2 regions of the Paenibacillus hubeiensis genome follow, and region 2 is predicted to be linked to the other one. Evidence: predicted binding sites of a transcription regulator. Region 2 holds the regulator's gene; the other holds the start of a gene.
What was found. The regulator CtsR, encoded in region 2, represses protease genes until heat stress. The targets are predictions, from matches to a motif close to ATGGTCAATAAAGGTCAAACA.
Positions count from the first base shown of each region.

Region 1: clpP (ATP-dependent Clp endopeptidase proteolytic subunit ClpP) is a predicted target of CtsR. The motif match lies at 2,258-2,278, and genes of this name have one in related genera.

Region 1 is NZ_JAVYAE020000013.1:121,100-128,738, reverse strand. Features, by position in the region: gene RSX24_RS25325 (PdaC/SigV domain-containing protein) at 29-1,126, shown strand; gene clpP (ATP-dependent Clp endopeptidase proteolytic subunit ClpP) at 1,570-2,166, opposite strand; tRNA gene RSX24_RS25315 (tRNA-Arg) at 2,345-2,419, opposite strand; gene RSX24_RS25310 (sugar-binding transcriptional regulator) at 2,857-3,882, shown strand; gene gap (type I glyceraldehyde-3-phosphate dehydrogenase) at 3,993-5,000, shown strand; gene RSX24_RS25300 (phosphoglycerate kinase) at 5,153-6,334, shown strand; gene tpiA (triose-phosphate isomerase) at 6,368-7,120, shown strand; gene gpmI (2,3-bisphosphoglycerate-independent phosphoglycerate mutase) at 7,122-7,639, shown strand, end outside.
Region 2 is NZ_JAVYAE020000024.1:54,672-62,310, forward strand. Features, by position in the region: gene disA (DNA integrity scanning diadenylate cyclase DisA) at 1-186, opposite strand, end outside; gene radA (DNA repair protein RadA) at 199-1,566, opposite strand; gene clpC (ATP-dependent protease ATP-binding subunit ClpC) at 1,841-4,300, opposite strand; gene mcsB (protein-arginine kinase McsB) at 4,475-5,545, opposite strand; gene mcsA (protein-arginine kinase activator protein McsA) at 5,583-6,107, opposite strand; gene RSX24_RS30965 (CtsR family transcriptional regulator) at 6,130-6,591, opposite strand; gene RSX24_RS30970 (GNAT family N-acetyltransferase) at 7,025-7,639, opposite strand, start outside.

The sequences.
Region 1 (7,639 bases), on a different contig from region 2:
TGGGATCATGGGAGAGGAGTTTTTATATATGACATCTTTGAAAAAATGGACAAGTGCGTTGTTGGCGGCAGGCGTAATGTTGGGAGGCAGCTCGGTATGGCTGGACCATTCCGTTCAGGCGGCATCGGTGACCTCGAAGGTATCAGCTCCTGCTGAAGTAACGTTGAAATCCGGCGGAAAAACACTCTCGCAAAAAGGGCTTCTGCAAAACGGTTCTACGTGGGTTTCCCTTACAGCCGTGAAAGATGTAGCGGGCGGCACGCTTAAATATGATGCAAAGAAGAAAGAGTATTCCCTCTCGGCAGCTAATAATACAATGAGAATCGTTAAATCGGATGGCGAGAACATCGTTTATGTCAATGACTACTATACGCCGGTGGAAGCGAAGCTGATTCAAGGTCGTTTGTACATTCCGTTCTCTGCCATGAGAGATTATCTGGGCGTACAGGGTGATTGGGATGTCAAAACCAAAACACTGACCCTGAGCAAAGTGAAGCAAAACAACATCGTTGTTAAATCGGCAACAACGAAAGTAACGTTGAAAAACGCCACGGTGGATATTAAGTACCCTCAGGTGAGCGGGCTGGCCAATGCGAACGCCGAAAAGGCGATCAATAAAGTGCTGAAGGACGAATCCGACGCGTTTGTGGCAAGCTTCAAAAATCAGGTTAAAGAAATCGGGGCGCCTGAAGCCAACCGCCCATACGGCTTCCAAAGCTCGTATGTGGTTACTTATAATGAAAACGGCGTGCTTGGGCTGATTACCGAACGTTATGAAGATTATGCGGGCGCACATGGCATGACGACTCGCACCGGTCATACGTTTGCGTTAGACACGGGCAAGGCATTGAGCCTCGATGACGTGCTGCAAAACAATGCTTCCATGCGTCAGACGATCGGCAAAAAGGTAGGGGAACAACTGAAAGCGCTGGGTGGTTACCTCGATGGCTACAAAGGATTGAACAAGGATCAGGATTTCTATGTAACGCCTACGGGCATCGTGGTCTTCTTCCAACTGTATGAGTACACGGCGTATGCGCAAGGATTCCCGGAATTCCCGTTTACGTACAAAGAAATCCTGCCGAAGGGCAGCGAGCCATTCAGCAATGTAAGTGCGGATAAATAAGTAGGCAGATCGTATGATGCGATTCGGTCATGTGTGAGTGAGTTGAATCGAATGTGAGATAAGGAGAAGGGCATTGGTTGCCGAACAGAAATGTTTGGTGGCCAGTGCTCTTTTTTTGAGGAACTTCATACACCTTATCGGTTCCAAAAACAGCTGGTTAAAATTCTAATGAACATCAGGATCGCTATTATGGTGAATTTTACTTTAAAGGTGATTTACTGGGTGAATAACGTGCCTCAGGTTCATTAAAGTTCTGTAAGGGCGAAATATCGGCGAATAACGTGTGTGAGGTTCGTAAGATATCACCTTTGTAAAAACGCATCAACTATGCGAAAAGGGCGTCTCCGTCACGTTGTTCACGTGCGGGGCGCCCTTTTGTTGGATCGTCTGTCAGCAAAATGCGACAAGTCGATCTTTAACGATTATAGATGTGGCACTGCGGCTTATACGCCTTGTGCACCTACGTTTTCGATAACTTTATCTACGATACCGTATTCTGCAGCTTCGGCAGCAGTCATGAAGTAGTCGCGGTCGGTGTCTTTCTCGATGCGCTCCAGCGGTTGGCCTGTGCGCTCGGCAATGATGCGGTTCAAGGTATCGCGCATTTTCAGGATGCGGCGTGCGCGAATCTCGATGTCGGAGGCTTGGCCTTGTGCTCCGCCCAGCGGTTGGTGGATCATGATTTCGCTGTTCGGCAGCGCGAAACGTTTGCCTTTGGCGCCAGCGTTGAGCAGGAACGCGCCCATGGATGCCGCCATACCCACACAGATGGTCGATACATCTGGTTTAATAAACTGCATCGTGTCATAGATCGCCATACCGGCTGTAATGGATCCGCCAGGGCTGTTGATGTATAAGTGAATGTCTTTCTCCGGATCTTCCGCAGTCAGGAACAGCATCTGTGCAATGATAGAGTTTGCGACAACGTCATTGACGTCGCTACCAAGGAAGATAATGCGATCCTTCAGCAATCTGGAATAAATGTCATAAGCGCGTTCGCCGCGATTGCTTTGTTCAACGACCATAGGAATGTAACTCACGTGAAAAACCTCCTCGGAAATGTGATGTTAAATTTGGTGGTTATATTTAAACTGTTACCGTATTAACCACATCATAAACAATTTCAATCAAAAAGTCAAAGAAAGTCAAACTAACTTTGAAAAAAAAGAAACCTCTCCGGTTTCACTGGTTAAACAACTTATGAAAGCAAAGTAAAAATGGCGCGCCCGCCAAGAATCGAACTTGGATCTCAGGCTTCGGAGGCCTACGTCATATCCATTGGACCACGGGCGCACAATCAATCAAATATGTGACAGCAATAATGATTATAGCTCATGACCCAATCAATTGCAAGCAGATGATTCGAAAGAAATCGTTTGGAATGTGCCGAAAATGATCATGCTGAAAATATGCGGATAAAGAACTGCTTTCGGTACATGCTATAAGAGGTTTGTTGATGTGCGGTCTCCTGGTTTGCAAGGGCGATATATAGATGGGAAAGCAGCCGATCTTCTATATATAGTATGCCGAATGCGGACTACAAGTTGCCGTGGCAGGATTGTGAAAAATTGCGCGTGAAAATGCCCTGAAACGGGATGAAATGGGCCTTTGAAACACTTGCATGTCGCGTCAGTTTTAGGTAGAATATACGTGGGACTTAAAAAGTTAACCCGGGACATTTTAGGGCCATGATATGAGCTTGGAACGAGAAGCTTGCGGGAGTGGAAAGCATGCGAAAGATTTTAGAAGTGCAAAAGCAGCTTCTGCCTGATCTCATGGATGTCTTGAAGAAGAGGTATACGATTCTCCACCAGATCATGTTATCGGATGTGATCGGACGAAGAACGTTAGCCAATTCCATGCAGATGACCGAGCGGGTTCTGAGAGCTGAGACCGATCTGTTGAAGGCTCAGGGACTAATTGAAATCGACAGTGCGGGGATGAAGATCAGCGAGGCGGGGCTTGAGTTGCTGCAGCAATTGGAGCCGGTAGCCAAAGAGCTGTTCGGATTGTCCGAACTGGAAGAACGCATCATGCAAGCCTACGGTCTGCAAAAGGTAGTCGTCGTTCCCGGCGATTCGGATGCCTCACCGCTGGCCAAGCGGGAATTGGGCAAGGCCGGAGCGAAAGCGCTGAGCAGTGTTATGAACGATAATGATGTTGTAGCTGTCACGGGCGGCTCAACGACGGCCGAAGTTGCGGAGCAATTGACGCTGCCGACCTCACTCAAAGGCGTCTGGTTCGTGCCTGCGCGGGGCGGGCTGGGAGAAAGCCTTGAAATTCAGGCCAATACGATTGCATCCACGATGGCAAAGCGGGCGGGAGCACAATACAAACTCCTGCATGTACCGGATTTGCTAAGTGATCACGCTTATGAATCGCTGATTCAGGACCCGAGCGTGCAAGAGATTCTGCAGCTGATCCGCAAATCGCGGATAGTCATTCACGGAATCGGCGATGCCGTGGAGATGGCGCGGAGGCGCAAGCTTGCACCGGAGATCTTAGAAGAGCTCAAGGAGCAAGGGGCAGTATCCGAATCTTACGGTTATTACTTCAACGATCAGGGTGAAGTGGTACATACCATGCTCACTCTGGGCATGCGGCTGCAGGATATCGAAAGGACGGACGTGGTCATCGGCATTGCGGGCGGCGCCAGCAAGGCAGCTGCCATTCATTCGGTGCTCCGGTTCGGCCAGGAAGATATTCTGATCATCGACGAGGCCGCGGCGAAAGTCATCGTCGCCGAGTTGGACTGATTGCTTTTCCTAGTCGTATCGTAATTCAGTTGTCTTGACGGACCTCACCGTCTGTCTTGAATATATAAAGCTTCATACAAAACTAATCAAAACTTGGGAGGAACTTACTCATGATTAAAGTAGGTATTAACGGTTTTGGACGTATCGGTCGTTTGGCATTCCGCCGCATTCAAAATGTAGAAGGCATCGAAGTTGTAGCAATCAACGACTTGACTGACGCTAAAATGCTCGCGCATTTGCTTAAATATGATACAACTCAAGGTCGTTTCGACGGCGAAGTTGAAGTACACGACGGTTTCTTCAAAGTGAACGGCAAAGAAGTTAAAGTTATCGCTAACCGTAACCCAGAAGAACTGCCTTGGGGCGACCTGGGCGTAGACATCGTTCTGGAATGTACTGGTTTCTTCACAACAAAAGAAGCTGCTGAGAAACACCTTAAAGGCGGCGCTAAAAAAGTGGTTATCTCCGCACCAGCTACTGGCGACATGAAAACCATCGTTTACAACGTAAACCATGACATCCTCGACGGTACTGAAACTGTAATCTCCGGCGCATCTTGCACAACAAACTGCCTGGCTCCTATGGCAAAAACACTGCAAGACAAATTCGGAATCGTTCAAGGTTTGATGACTACAATCCACGCTTACACTGGCGACCAAAACACGCTGGATGCTCCGCACCCTAAAGGTGACTTCCGTCGTGCTCGCGCAGCGGCTGAAAACATCATTCCTAACACAACTGGTGCTGCTAAAGCAATCGGTCTGGTTATCCCTGAACTGCAAGGCAAATTGGATGGTGCAGCTCAACGCGTACCAACACCAACAGGTTCCCTGACTGAGCTGGTAACGGTTCTGGAGAAAAAAGTAACGGCTGAAGAAGTTAACGCAGCAATGAAAGAAGCTTCCGATCCGCAAACTTTCGGATACACAGAAGACGAAATCGTATCTTCCGACATCGTGGGCATCACTTTCGGTTCCCTGTTCGATGCAACTCAAACTAAAGTTCTGACTGTGGGCGACCAACAACTGGTTAAAACTGTAGCTTGGTACGACAACGAAATGTCCTACACAGCTCAATTGGTTCGCACATTGGAGCACTTTGCAAAAATGATCAAGTAATATCTGCATCATCATAGAGCGGAAACAGAGCTATTGTTGTTTCCGCTCTTTATCTATCAACCTTTTGCAAATTTCTCAAAAACACCGGCATGAACAGGGCTATTCTGGCCCCATGATCATGCACAAAATACATGGGTGCGGAGGAACGACCAATGAACAAAAAAAGTGTACGCGATATCGAATTGAACGGTAAAAAGGTATTTGTACGTGTAGATTTCAATGTGCCGCTCGAAGATGGTAAAATTACAGATGACAAACGTATTCGCGAAACCCTGCCTACGATCAACTACTTGATCGAAAAAGGCGCAAAGGTTATTTTGGCGAGCCACCTGGGACGTCCAAAAGGCGAAGTTGTCGAGTCCATGCGTCTGACTCCGGCTGCCGAGCGCTTGTCCGAACTGCTGGGCAAACCGGTAGTCAAAGCTGACGATTCGATCGGTGAAGCTGTAAAAGCGCAAGTTGCCGAACTGAAAAACGGCGACGTTCTGCTGCTTGAAAACGTGCGTTTCCACGCTGGCGAAGAGAAAAACGATCCGGAATTGGCAAAAGCGTTTGCCGAGCTGGCTGACGTATTCGTCAACGATGCATTTGGCGCGGCGCACAGAGCACACGCTTCCACAGAAGGCATCGCTCACCTGCTGCCAGCCGTATCCGGCTTGCTGATGGAGAAAGAACTGGAAGTTTTGGGTAAAGCATTGTCCAACCCTGACCGTCCTTTCACGGCGATTATCGGCGGTTCCAAAGTAAAAGACAAAATCGATGTCATCGACAACCTGCTTAACATCGCAGACAACGTAATCATCGGTGGCGGCCTGTCCTACACATTCATGAAGGCACAAGGCTTTGAAGTGGGTCAATCCCTGCTCGACGAGTCCAAACTGGACGTTGCTCTGGGCTTCATCGAAAAAGCAAAAAAACTGGGCAAAAACTTCTACCTGCCGGTGGATATCGTGATCTCCGATGACTTCAGCGCAAATGCTAACACTAAGATCGTTGAAGTAGGCGACATCCCTGCGGATTGGGAAGGAATCGACATCGGTCCTAAAACGCGCGAGATTTACGCTGACGTGATCAAAAACTCCAAACTCGTTGTTTGGAACGGACCAATGGGCGTATTTGAAATCGAGCCATTCTCCCACGGTACTCGTGCGGTAGCGGAAGCATGCGCAACAACAGACGCTTACACTGTAATCGGTGGCGGAGACTCTGCTGCAGCGGCTGAGAAATTCAAGCTGGCTGACAAAATGGACCACATCTCCACAGGTGGCGGTGCCTCCCTCGAATTCATGGAAGGCAAACAGCTTCCAGGCGTAGTTGCATTGAACGACAAGTAAGCTTTAAGCTATAGCATGAAGGAGTTGAAACAGATGAGAACACCAATTATCGCAGGTAACTGGAAAATGTTCAAAACGGTTTCCGAGTCTACTGACTTCATTCAGGAAGTCAAAGGCAAAGCAGAGGTTGATGGCGTTGAAACGGTCATTTGTGCGCCTTTTACCAATCTGCCAGCCCTCGTCGAAGCCGTTAAAGGAACAAACATTAAAATCGGTGCCCAAAATCTTCACTTCGAAGACAACGGTGCATTCACAGGCGAAATCAGCGGCGTTATGCTGAAAGACCTCGGCGTGGACTATGTGATCATCGGCCACTCGGAGCGTCGTCAATATTTCGCGGAAACCGATGAGACGGTCAACAAAAAGATGCATGCCGCATTCCGTCACGGATTGACTCCAATCTTCTGCCTTGGTGAGACGCTTGAAGAGCGCGAAGCGGATCAAACGAAAGACGTTTGCAAAGTGCAAACCGAAGCTGCTTTTGCAGGTCTTTCCGCTGAGCAAGCAGCTCAAGTGGTTATCGCTTATGAGCCAATCTGGGCGATCGGTACAGGCAAATCCTCCACTTCCCAAGATGCGAATGAAGTTATTGCTTACATCCGCAGCCTCGTGAAGGATCTGTACAACGAGAAGGTTGCTGATGCAGTCCGCATTCAATACGGCGGCAGCGTTAAACCTGAGAACGTAACAGAATACCTCGGACAAAGCGACATCGATGGTGCGCTCGTTGGCGGTGCCAGCCTGCAGCCAGCTTCGTTTATCGCGCTTGTTGAGGGGGCGAAGTAAGATGACAGCACCAAAACCGGTAGCATTGATCATCATGGACGGTTTCGGACTCCGTAACACGGTGGAAGGTAATGCCGTGGCACAAGCCAACAAACCGAACTACGACAAATACATGAGCAAATACCCTCACACCACGCTTACCGCTTGCGGCGAAGCTGTTGGTTTGCCTGAAGGGCAAATGGGTAACTCCGAGGTAGGCCATTTGAATATCGGTGCAGGCCGCATCGTATATCAAGACTTGACCCGGATTTCGAAGTCCATTCGCGAAGGCGAGTTTTTCGAAAACGAAACGCTCGTCAAAGCGGTGCGCGAAGCAAAGCAAAACGGCAGAAAACTGCACCTGTATGGCCTGTTGTCCGATGGCGGCGTACATAGCCACATCGATCACCTGTTTGCTATGCTGGACCTGGCCAAAAAAGAAGGAATGAATGACGTGTACATTCATGCTTTCATGGATGGTCGCGACGTTATGCCGGATAGCGGTAAAGACTTCATGAAAAAACTGATCGCCAAAATCGA
Region 2 (7,639 bases):
GGAGAAGTCGCAATTAATGGAGAATCCTCCATCCACCACTTCCATAACCTCGGGACTGTAGCCGACGACCAGCAATGCTCCCGTTTTGGCGCGCAGCACGTTCTCCAACCCTTCCCGGAACGGTGTGCCTGGCGCGATCAGCCTTAATAAATCATTCATTTTATCCAGTTGGCTCGAATCCTTCATCTCTTATGCCCCCTAATCTAAAGCAACCGCTAGTGCATCTGCCACAGTATTCACACCGATCAACTGTATTCCGCGGGGATGCTTCCATCCCTTCAAACTTTTTTCGGGTAAAATGACCCGTTTAAATCCAAGCTTCTCCGCTTCCTTTACGCGCTGTTCTGCACGCGATACCGCTCTGACCTCCCCCGTCAGGCCGATTTCGCCAAAAATGACGTCATCCGGCTTGGTCGGCACATCCCGCAAGCTGGATGCTATACTGACCGCGACGGCCAGGTCAACAGCCGGCTCATCCAGACGGACTCCGCCCGCCACGTTCAGATAGGCGTCTTGCGTTTGCAAAAACATGCCCATCCTTTTCTCCAGCACGGCAATGATCAGGTTTAAACGATGATGATCGATGCCTGTCGCCATCCGGCGCGGGGATGGAAAGTGGGTTGCCGATATCAGCGCCTGCAGTTCCACAAGCATCGGCCGCGTGCCTTCCATGCTGGCGACGACGGTAGATCCTGCCACGCCGAGCGGGCGCTCCGACAAAAACAATTCGGAAGGGTTGCCCACTTCGCGCAGCCCATCCTCGCCCATTTCGAAAATGCCGATCTCGTTCGTTGAGCCGAAACGGTTTTTGACCGCTCGCAACAAGCGATACGTGTGGTGACGCTCTCCCTCGAAATAAAGAACGCAATCCACCATATGCTCCAGCAAGCGGGGACCCGCAATGGCTCCTTCCTTCGTAACATGCCCCACAAGTACGGTTGCAATGCCCTTGCCTTTCGCAATTCGCATGAATCGCGAGGTACACTCCCTGACTTGGGCAACGCTGCCGGGGGCGCTGGTCACCTCGGGCAAGTACACGGTCTGGATCGAATCGATGACAAGAAAATGCGGTTGGATCTGCTCCACCGCCTCTTCAACACGTTCCATATTCGTCTCGCATAAAACGTACAATTCGGGCGATAACGCATTGAGGCGATCTGCCCGCAATTTGGTTTGTTTCACCGACTCCTCTCCCGAAACGTATAACACCCTCAAACCTGAATGGGTTAACGCATGGGATGTCTGAAGCATCAGCGTGGATTTCCCGATTCCGGGGTCTCCCCCCACCAATACAAGGGAGCCTGGAACGATGCCGCCGCCCAGCACGCGGTTCAACTCACCGATGCCCGTATGCACGCGAGGTTCCTGGCCACTATCTATGTTTATGATGGGAAGGGGTTTATCTTTACTGTCAAACAGAGGTGAATTTCTCCCCTGCGTTTTGACAATTGTTTCCGTTTCCTCCACCATGGAGTTCCAGGATTGGCAGCCCGGGCATTTGCCGTACCACTTCGGGGCTTCGTAGCCGCATTCTGTACACTGAAACTTGGTCTTTGTTTTAGCCACTTCAGCCTCCTGAAAAGTTTTATTTTATTTCAACGTTTTGCATTTTTCGACGAATTTTGACCCGAACATCCTGACAGGCAGGCATACTAAAAGTTTACCATTGTTTGAGATTTTTCGTAAAGGATTATCGTAAACTTTACACATGTTGTTGCATAGCAAAAAGAGGCCCGCCAAAAATCGGCAGGCCTCTTTGTACTTAACGTCCGATCGGCCGAAGCCGAAAGGAATAACTTTATGGTCGGATCTAGGACGGAACCCGTCCATGAAGATCCGGTTATTTGGTTTCGATTTCCTCATTGGCAGGAGCAATTTCCTTTTTCGTAACCGACAGCTCGCCGTCTTTTTCATCAATCAACAACGAATCGCCTTTCTTTACGCTGCCTGTGAGCAATTCTTCGGACAGACGATCCTCGATGTGCTTCTGAATGGCCCGGCGCAATGGACGTGCACCGTAAGCGGGATCAAAGCCTGCTTTAGCCAGGAACGCTTTGGCCGAATCCGTCAATTCGAAGTCCACATCGTAATCACGCAGACGTTTGCGCAGTTCTTCGCTCATAAGAGAAACGATCTCGGCGATATGTTTCTCTTCGAGAGAATGGAATACGATGATTTCGTCGATCCGGTTCAAGAACTCCGGACGGAAGCTTTTCTTCAGCTCATCCATCACTTTGCCCTTCATGTTGCTGTAATCGGCGCCCGCATCCATAACCGCGGTGAAGCCGAGCGTGGAATTGCGTTTGATCGCTTCAGCTCCGACATTGGATGTCAGAATGATGAGGGTATTGCGGAAGTCGACAACCCGGCCCTTGGAATCGGTCAGGCGTCCATCCTCCAGCACCTGCAGCAAGATGTTGAACACTTCAGGGTGTGCCTTCTCAACTTCGTCCAGCAATACGACGGAATATGGTTTGCGGCGCACTTTCTCGGTCAGCTGACCGCCTTCTTCATAACCAACGTATCCTGGGGGCGCTCCGACCAGGCGAGCCGTGGAGTGTTTCTCGCCATATTCGGACATGTCGATGCGGATTACCGCATTTTCGTCACCGAACATCGCTTCTGCCAAGGCACGAGCCAGCTCGGTTTTACCGACCCCGGTTGGACCGAGGAAGATGAAGGAGCCCATTGGACGCTTCGGATCTTTCAGACCGGCACGTGCGCGGCGTACGGCACGGCTCACGGATTTAACGGCTTCATCCTGACCGATGACGCGTTCATGCAAAATTTGCTCCAGATTCAGCAAACGCTGAGTTTCTTCTTCTTTCAGCTTGTTCACCGGAATGCCGGTCCAGTTCGCTACGACTTGAGCGATGTCTTCCGGTGTTACTTCGGAATCGGTGCGTCCCTGTTTTTCTTTCCATTGGTTTTTGGTCAGATCCAGTTCTTCGCGAATTTTTTGTTCAGTATCGCGCAGCGCTGCCGCTTTTTCGAATTCCTGGCTTTGGACGGCTGCGTCTTTCTCCTTGCGGATATCTTCAAGACGGCCTTCCAGCTGTTTCAGATTCGGCGGAATGGTATACGAGTTCAGCCTTACTTTGGAACCCGCTTCGTCAATCAGGTCAATCGCTTTGTCTGGCAGGAAACGATCCGTAATATACCGATCGGACAGTTTCACGGCCTGTACAATGGCCTCATCCGTAATTTTCACGCGGTGATGCGCTTCGTAACGATCACGCAAGCCGTGCAAAATTTGAATGGCTTCTTCCGGAGAAGGCTGATCCACCGTAATCGGTTGGAAACGGCGCTCCAACGCAGCGTCTTTCTCGATGTATTTGCGGTACTCATCCAGCGTTGTTGCCCCGATGCATTGCAGCTCACCGCGTGCCAAGGCCGGTTTCAGGATGTTGGAAGCATCGATGGCGCCTTCGGCTCCACCTGCACCAATCAGGGTGTGCAGCTCGTCAATGAACAGCACGATGTTGCCTGCCTGACGAATTTCGTCCATGATTTTTTTCAAACGATCTTCGAATTCGCCCCGGTATTTCGTACCTGCAACGACCGAACCCATATCCAGAGTCATTACGCGTTTGTCTCGCAGCGTTTCCGGAATTTCGTTATTGATGATTTTTTGGGCAAGGCCTTCGGCAATCGCCGTTTTACCTACGCCCGGCTCCCCGATCAATACCGGGTTGTTTTTGGTGCGGCGGCTCAACACCTGAATTACGCGTTCGATTTCCTTGCTGCGGCCAATAACCGGATCAAGGTTGTTTTCTTTCGCGTATGCCGTCAAATCGCGGGCCAAGCTGTCCAGCGTTGGCGTGCTAACGTTCGCAGGTGCTCCATTATGGCTGGATACCGCTTCGCTGCTGCCAAGCAATTGCAATACTTGCTGACGAGCCTTGTTGAGGCTAATACCCAAATTGTTGAGCACACGTGCCGCAACGCCTTCACCCTCGCGGATCAGACCAAGCAAAATATGTTCTGTGCCCACATAAGTGTGGCCCAGCTTGCGTGCCTCATCCATGGACAATTCGATCACTTTTTTCGCACGAGGCGTATATGCAATGTTCGTAGGCTGCTCCTGGCCGCGGCCAATCAGCGTCTCTACTTCATCTTGAATTTTTTCCAATCCGAGTCCCAGGCCGATCAGCGCTTTGGCCGCAATGCCTTCGCCTTCTCGAATGAGGCCGAGCAAAATATGCTCTGTACCGATGTTATTGTGACCGAGACGGACAGCTTCTTCCTGCGCGAGTGCGAGCACCTTCTGGGCCCGTTCCGTAAATCTTCCAAACATCATATCTCCTGCACCTCCATGGTTTTGGATATAAGCGGGACCATTCTAATTTAAAGGCTCCGCTGTAGTAATCTTTGTTGTGATGCTTTTTTGCGGCCATATGCCGCGAATAATATCATTATATAAAAGCCGCTTTAACGCGGACGTGAAACCCAAATCGATTCTCTGGTGAAGCTGTTAGGAATTTTTGGTTGTACTGATCGTATCACGAATCAGCTGCGCACGGTAGATGTCCCGTTCATCCGCTCGCATGTCTTCCCCGAACGTTTTCTGCAAAAAGCCGGGTTGCGTCATGACGTTAAGCTCATTCATGACGGGGATGGACAATCCATCAAGGAGGCCAAGGTCCACACCCAACCTGACGTCGGAAAGGCGCTGTGCCGCTTCTTTGGAATCCATGACAGCCGCATAGGACAAAATACCGTAAGAACGCATCACCCTATCCGTGATTCGCAGCCTGGAGTCCGTCATCAAACGTTTTCTCGCTGTACGTTCATGCTCGATAATTTGGAGCACCACGCCGTGCAGATTGTCGATGACTTCCTGCTCCGTCTGTCCAAGCGTAATCTGGTTGGAAATCTGGAACAGGTTTCCCATCGCCTCACTGCCTTCCCCATAGATGCCTCGTACGGTAAGCCCCACTTGGGAAACGGCCGTCAAAATACGGCCAATCTGCTGTGTCATGACCAGTGCAGGCAGATGCATCATGACCGATGCTCTGACCCCTGTGCCTACATTCGTCGGACAGCTGGTCAGATAACCTCTTCGATCATCGAAGGCATAATCCACATGGGCTTCAAAAGCATCATCGATCGAAGATGCCCTCTCCCACGCTTCCTTCACCTGAAACCCCGGATAAAGACATTGGATGCGCAGATGGTCCTCTTCGTTAATCATGATGCTGATGGATTCATCCTCGCTCAGAATGACGGCGCCATTTCTGGACTCGCTCGCCAAGCTGGGACTGATCAGATGTTTCTCGACGAGCACCCTTTTATCAAGGTCAGGGACATCTGCCAATTCCAACGTGTGGAAGTTGGCAAAAGCCCGAATATCATCATGTTGAAGCACTTCGCTCAGTTTGTTCAGCACTTCTTCGGATTGCTGGTTGGTGGCCAGCATCGGAAACGGATAGTGCTGCAGGTTGCGGGCGATTCGAACGCGGCTGCTGATGACGATTTCGGAATCGGCTGCATCGCTTCGCATCCAGTCGCTTAGTGCCTGTTCCGTGAAGCGCAGACTAGGCATTTGCATATCCCTCCTACTCATGACTCTTGACCAAACTTTACTCCTGGGCCAGCCGTTTTTCAAGCTCCCGGATCTGATCGCGGATCCCCGCGGCGGCTTCGAATTCCTCTCCGGCAATGCTTTCCTGAAGGTCCTTCTTCAGATCGGCGATTTGCCGTTTCAGCTTGATGCGCCCCCCCGCTCTCGCAGGGACCTTACCCACATGAGAGGTGCTGCCATGCACCCGCTTGAATAACGGATCCAGCCGACTGTCGAAATATTTATAACATGAGCTGCAGCCGAATCGGCCGATTTTGCTAAACTGTGAATAGGTCATTCCGCACTCTTCGCATCTCAGCGATTGTGGAGAGGATGCGCCTGCGGAGCCGTTTTTGCCGGCAGGATCGAAATCAAGCAACCCCGACAACAGGTTGTGAATCGAGAATCCGCCTGCTGTTCCAGGGATAATCTCCCCTTTTTCGCGAGCACATGACTCGCAAATATGAAATTCCGTCTTTTCTCCATTTACGATTTTCGTGAAATGAAGTGTCGCCGGACGTTTGTTGCATTCCTGGCACAGCATAATGATGTACCCCCCAAACGTTTTATTTACCGAGCAACGAGATGATCATTGCTTTCAACATTCTGGCACGAATTTGATCCCGGTAAGGAAGTTTGACCATTATAATTTCCCTCGACATCGCGGCACGCATTAAAGCTGCCTCCCGCTTGCTCAGGAAACGCGCTTCCTCAAGTTGATAAATCAGCCCCTCAGCCGCCGTCTGCCCGATCTCCTCGCCTATGCTATGGTGCAAATGGTGATGTAGGTCCGAATGTGCGGGCAATTCGATCCGTTGTATCCGGACATAACCGCCGCCACCACGTTTGCTTTCGACCAGGTAACCTTTTTCGAGCGTAAAACGCGTGCTGATGACATAGTTGATCTGCGAAGGCACGCATGAGAATTGATCAGCAAGGTCGTTGCGCTGAATCTCAATCATCCCCTCGGGACTTTCATGCAAAATACTCTTCAGATATTGTTCGATAACATCAGAGATATTACGCATCGACTCATCCTCCACTGTTTGAAACGTTAAGTCAATTAGGACCCACACGCCCCCACAGAGTACAACCTCTCCCCCATTTTAACCATTCAAGGAAACAACGAATCTGCATTCCAAGCCGGCAACCGGTGGGTGAGGACGCTTGAAGTTCTGATGGAAATTCGCCTTATCACCACAAGATCAAGGCTGATTTCGACTTTCAGTTGACTTTGACTTTCTTTGACTTTGTTTACATTATAACATATTCTGTGGTTTTGCCAAGAGGGGTCTTCCTTCATTTTTTACGATTTTACACGAAATATTCCGCATATACAAAAAAACCTCTCTCCATCGTGGAAAGAAGTCCTTTTGTCTTCCATTTTCTCCGTATCTCTCGTTAAGCGCTCCATGCCCCAATCGGGAATTCCTCGCTCCCCACCGTTTCCGGCAGGACATCTCAAAAAAAGTCCAGCAGATACGTCTCCCTATTCGGAATGGCCCGTTCCAGTGCGGCCACACTCTCCGTATTGCCTTCAATACGACCCATAGCCAACAGCTCCGAAGGTCTTTTATAGCCCAAAAGCATCGTTGTTAGCGTCTGAATGCTGACCTTGACGTCTTGGCCGTTCGCGTTCGTTTCTGCAGAAGACTTCCAGATGGAGGCCGTGCCGTTTAACGCAATATTCAATTCCCATACGCCCTCATTCCACGGAGCATGTTCGTCCTGGACTTGAAGCATAAGGCGAATCGGGGAATCCAGGTCTGCAAAAGGGTACTGCGATACAAACTGCTCCACGCTCACGATTCGCGCCATAAAGTATGGAACGATCTCCTGCTGGATTCGCGGATTATCCAGTCGAAAAGCAAGATCATCGCTCGCAGGCGCCTGAAGCGTCACCTCTTCGATCATGGAATCGTGGTTGGCAATGAATGTCCAGAGCCCCTGTTTCGCTTCTTCGTTCAGGCAGACCATCTCATCGATGGTAAACTTGCGATCCTTCACCTCGTATAAAACGTAGCCCTGCGGTTGTTTGGCTGCATCGTAATACACGGCCTTCTGGCTGGTACCTTC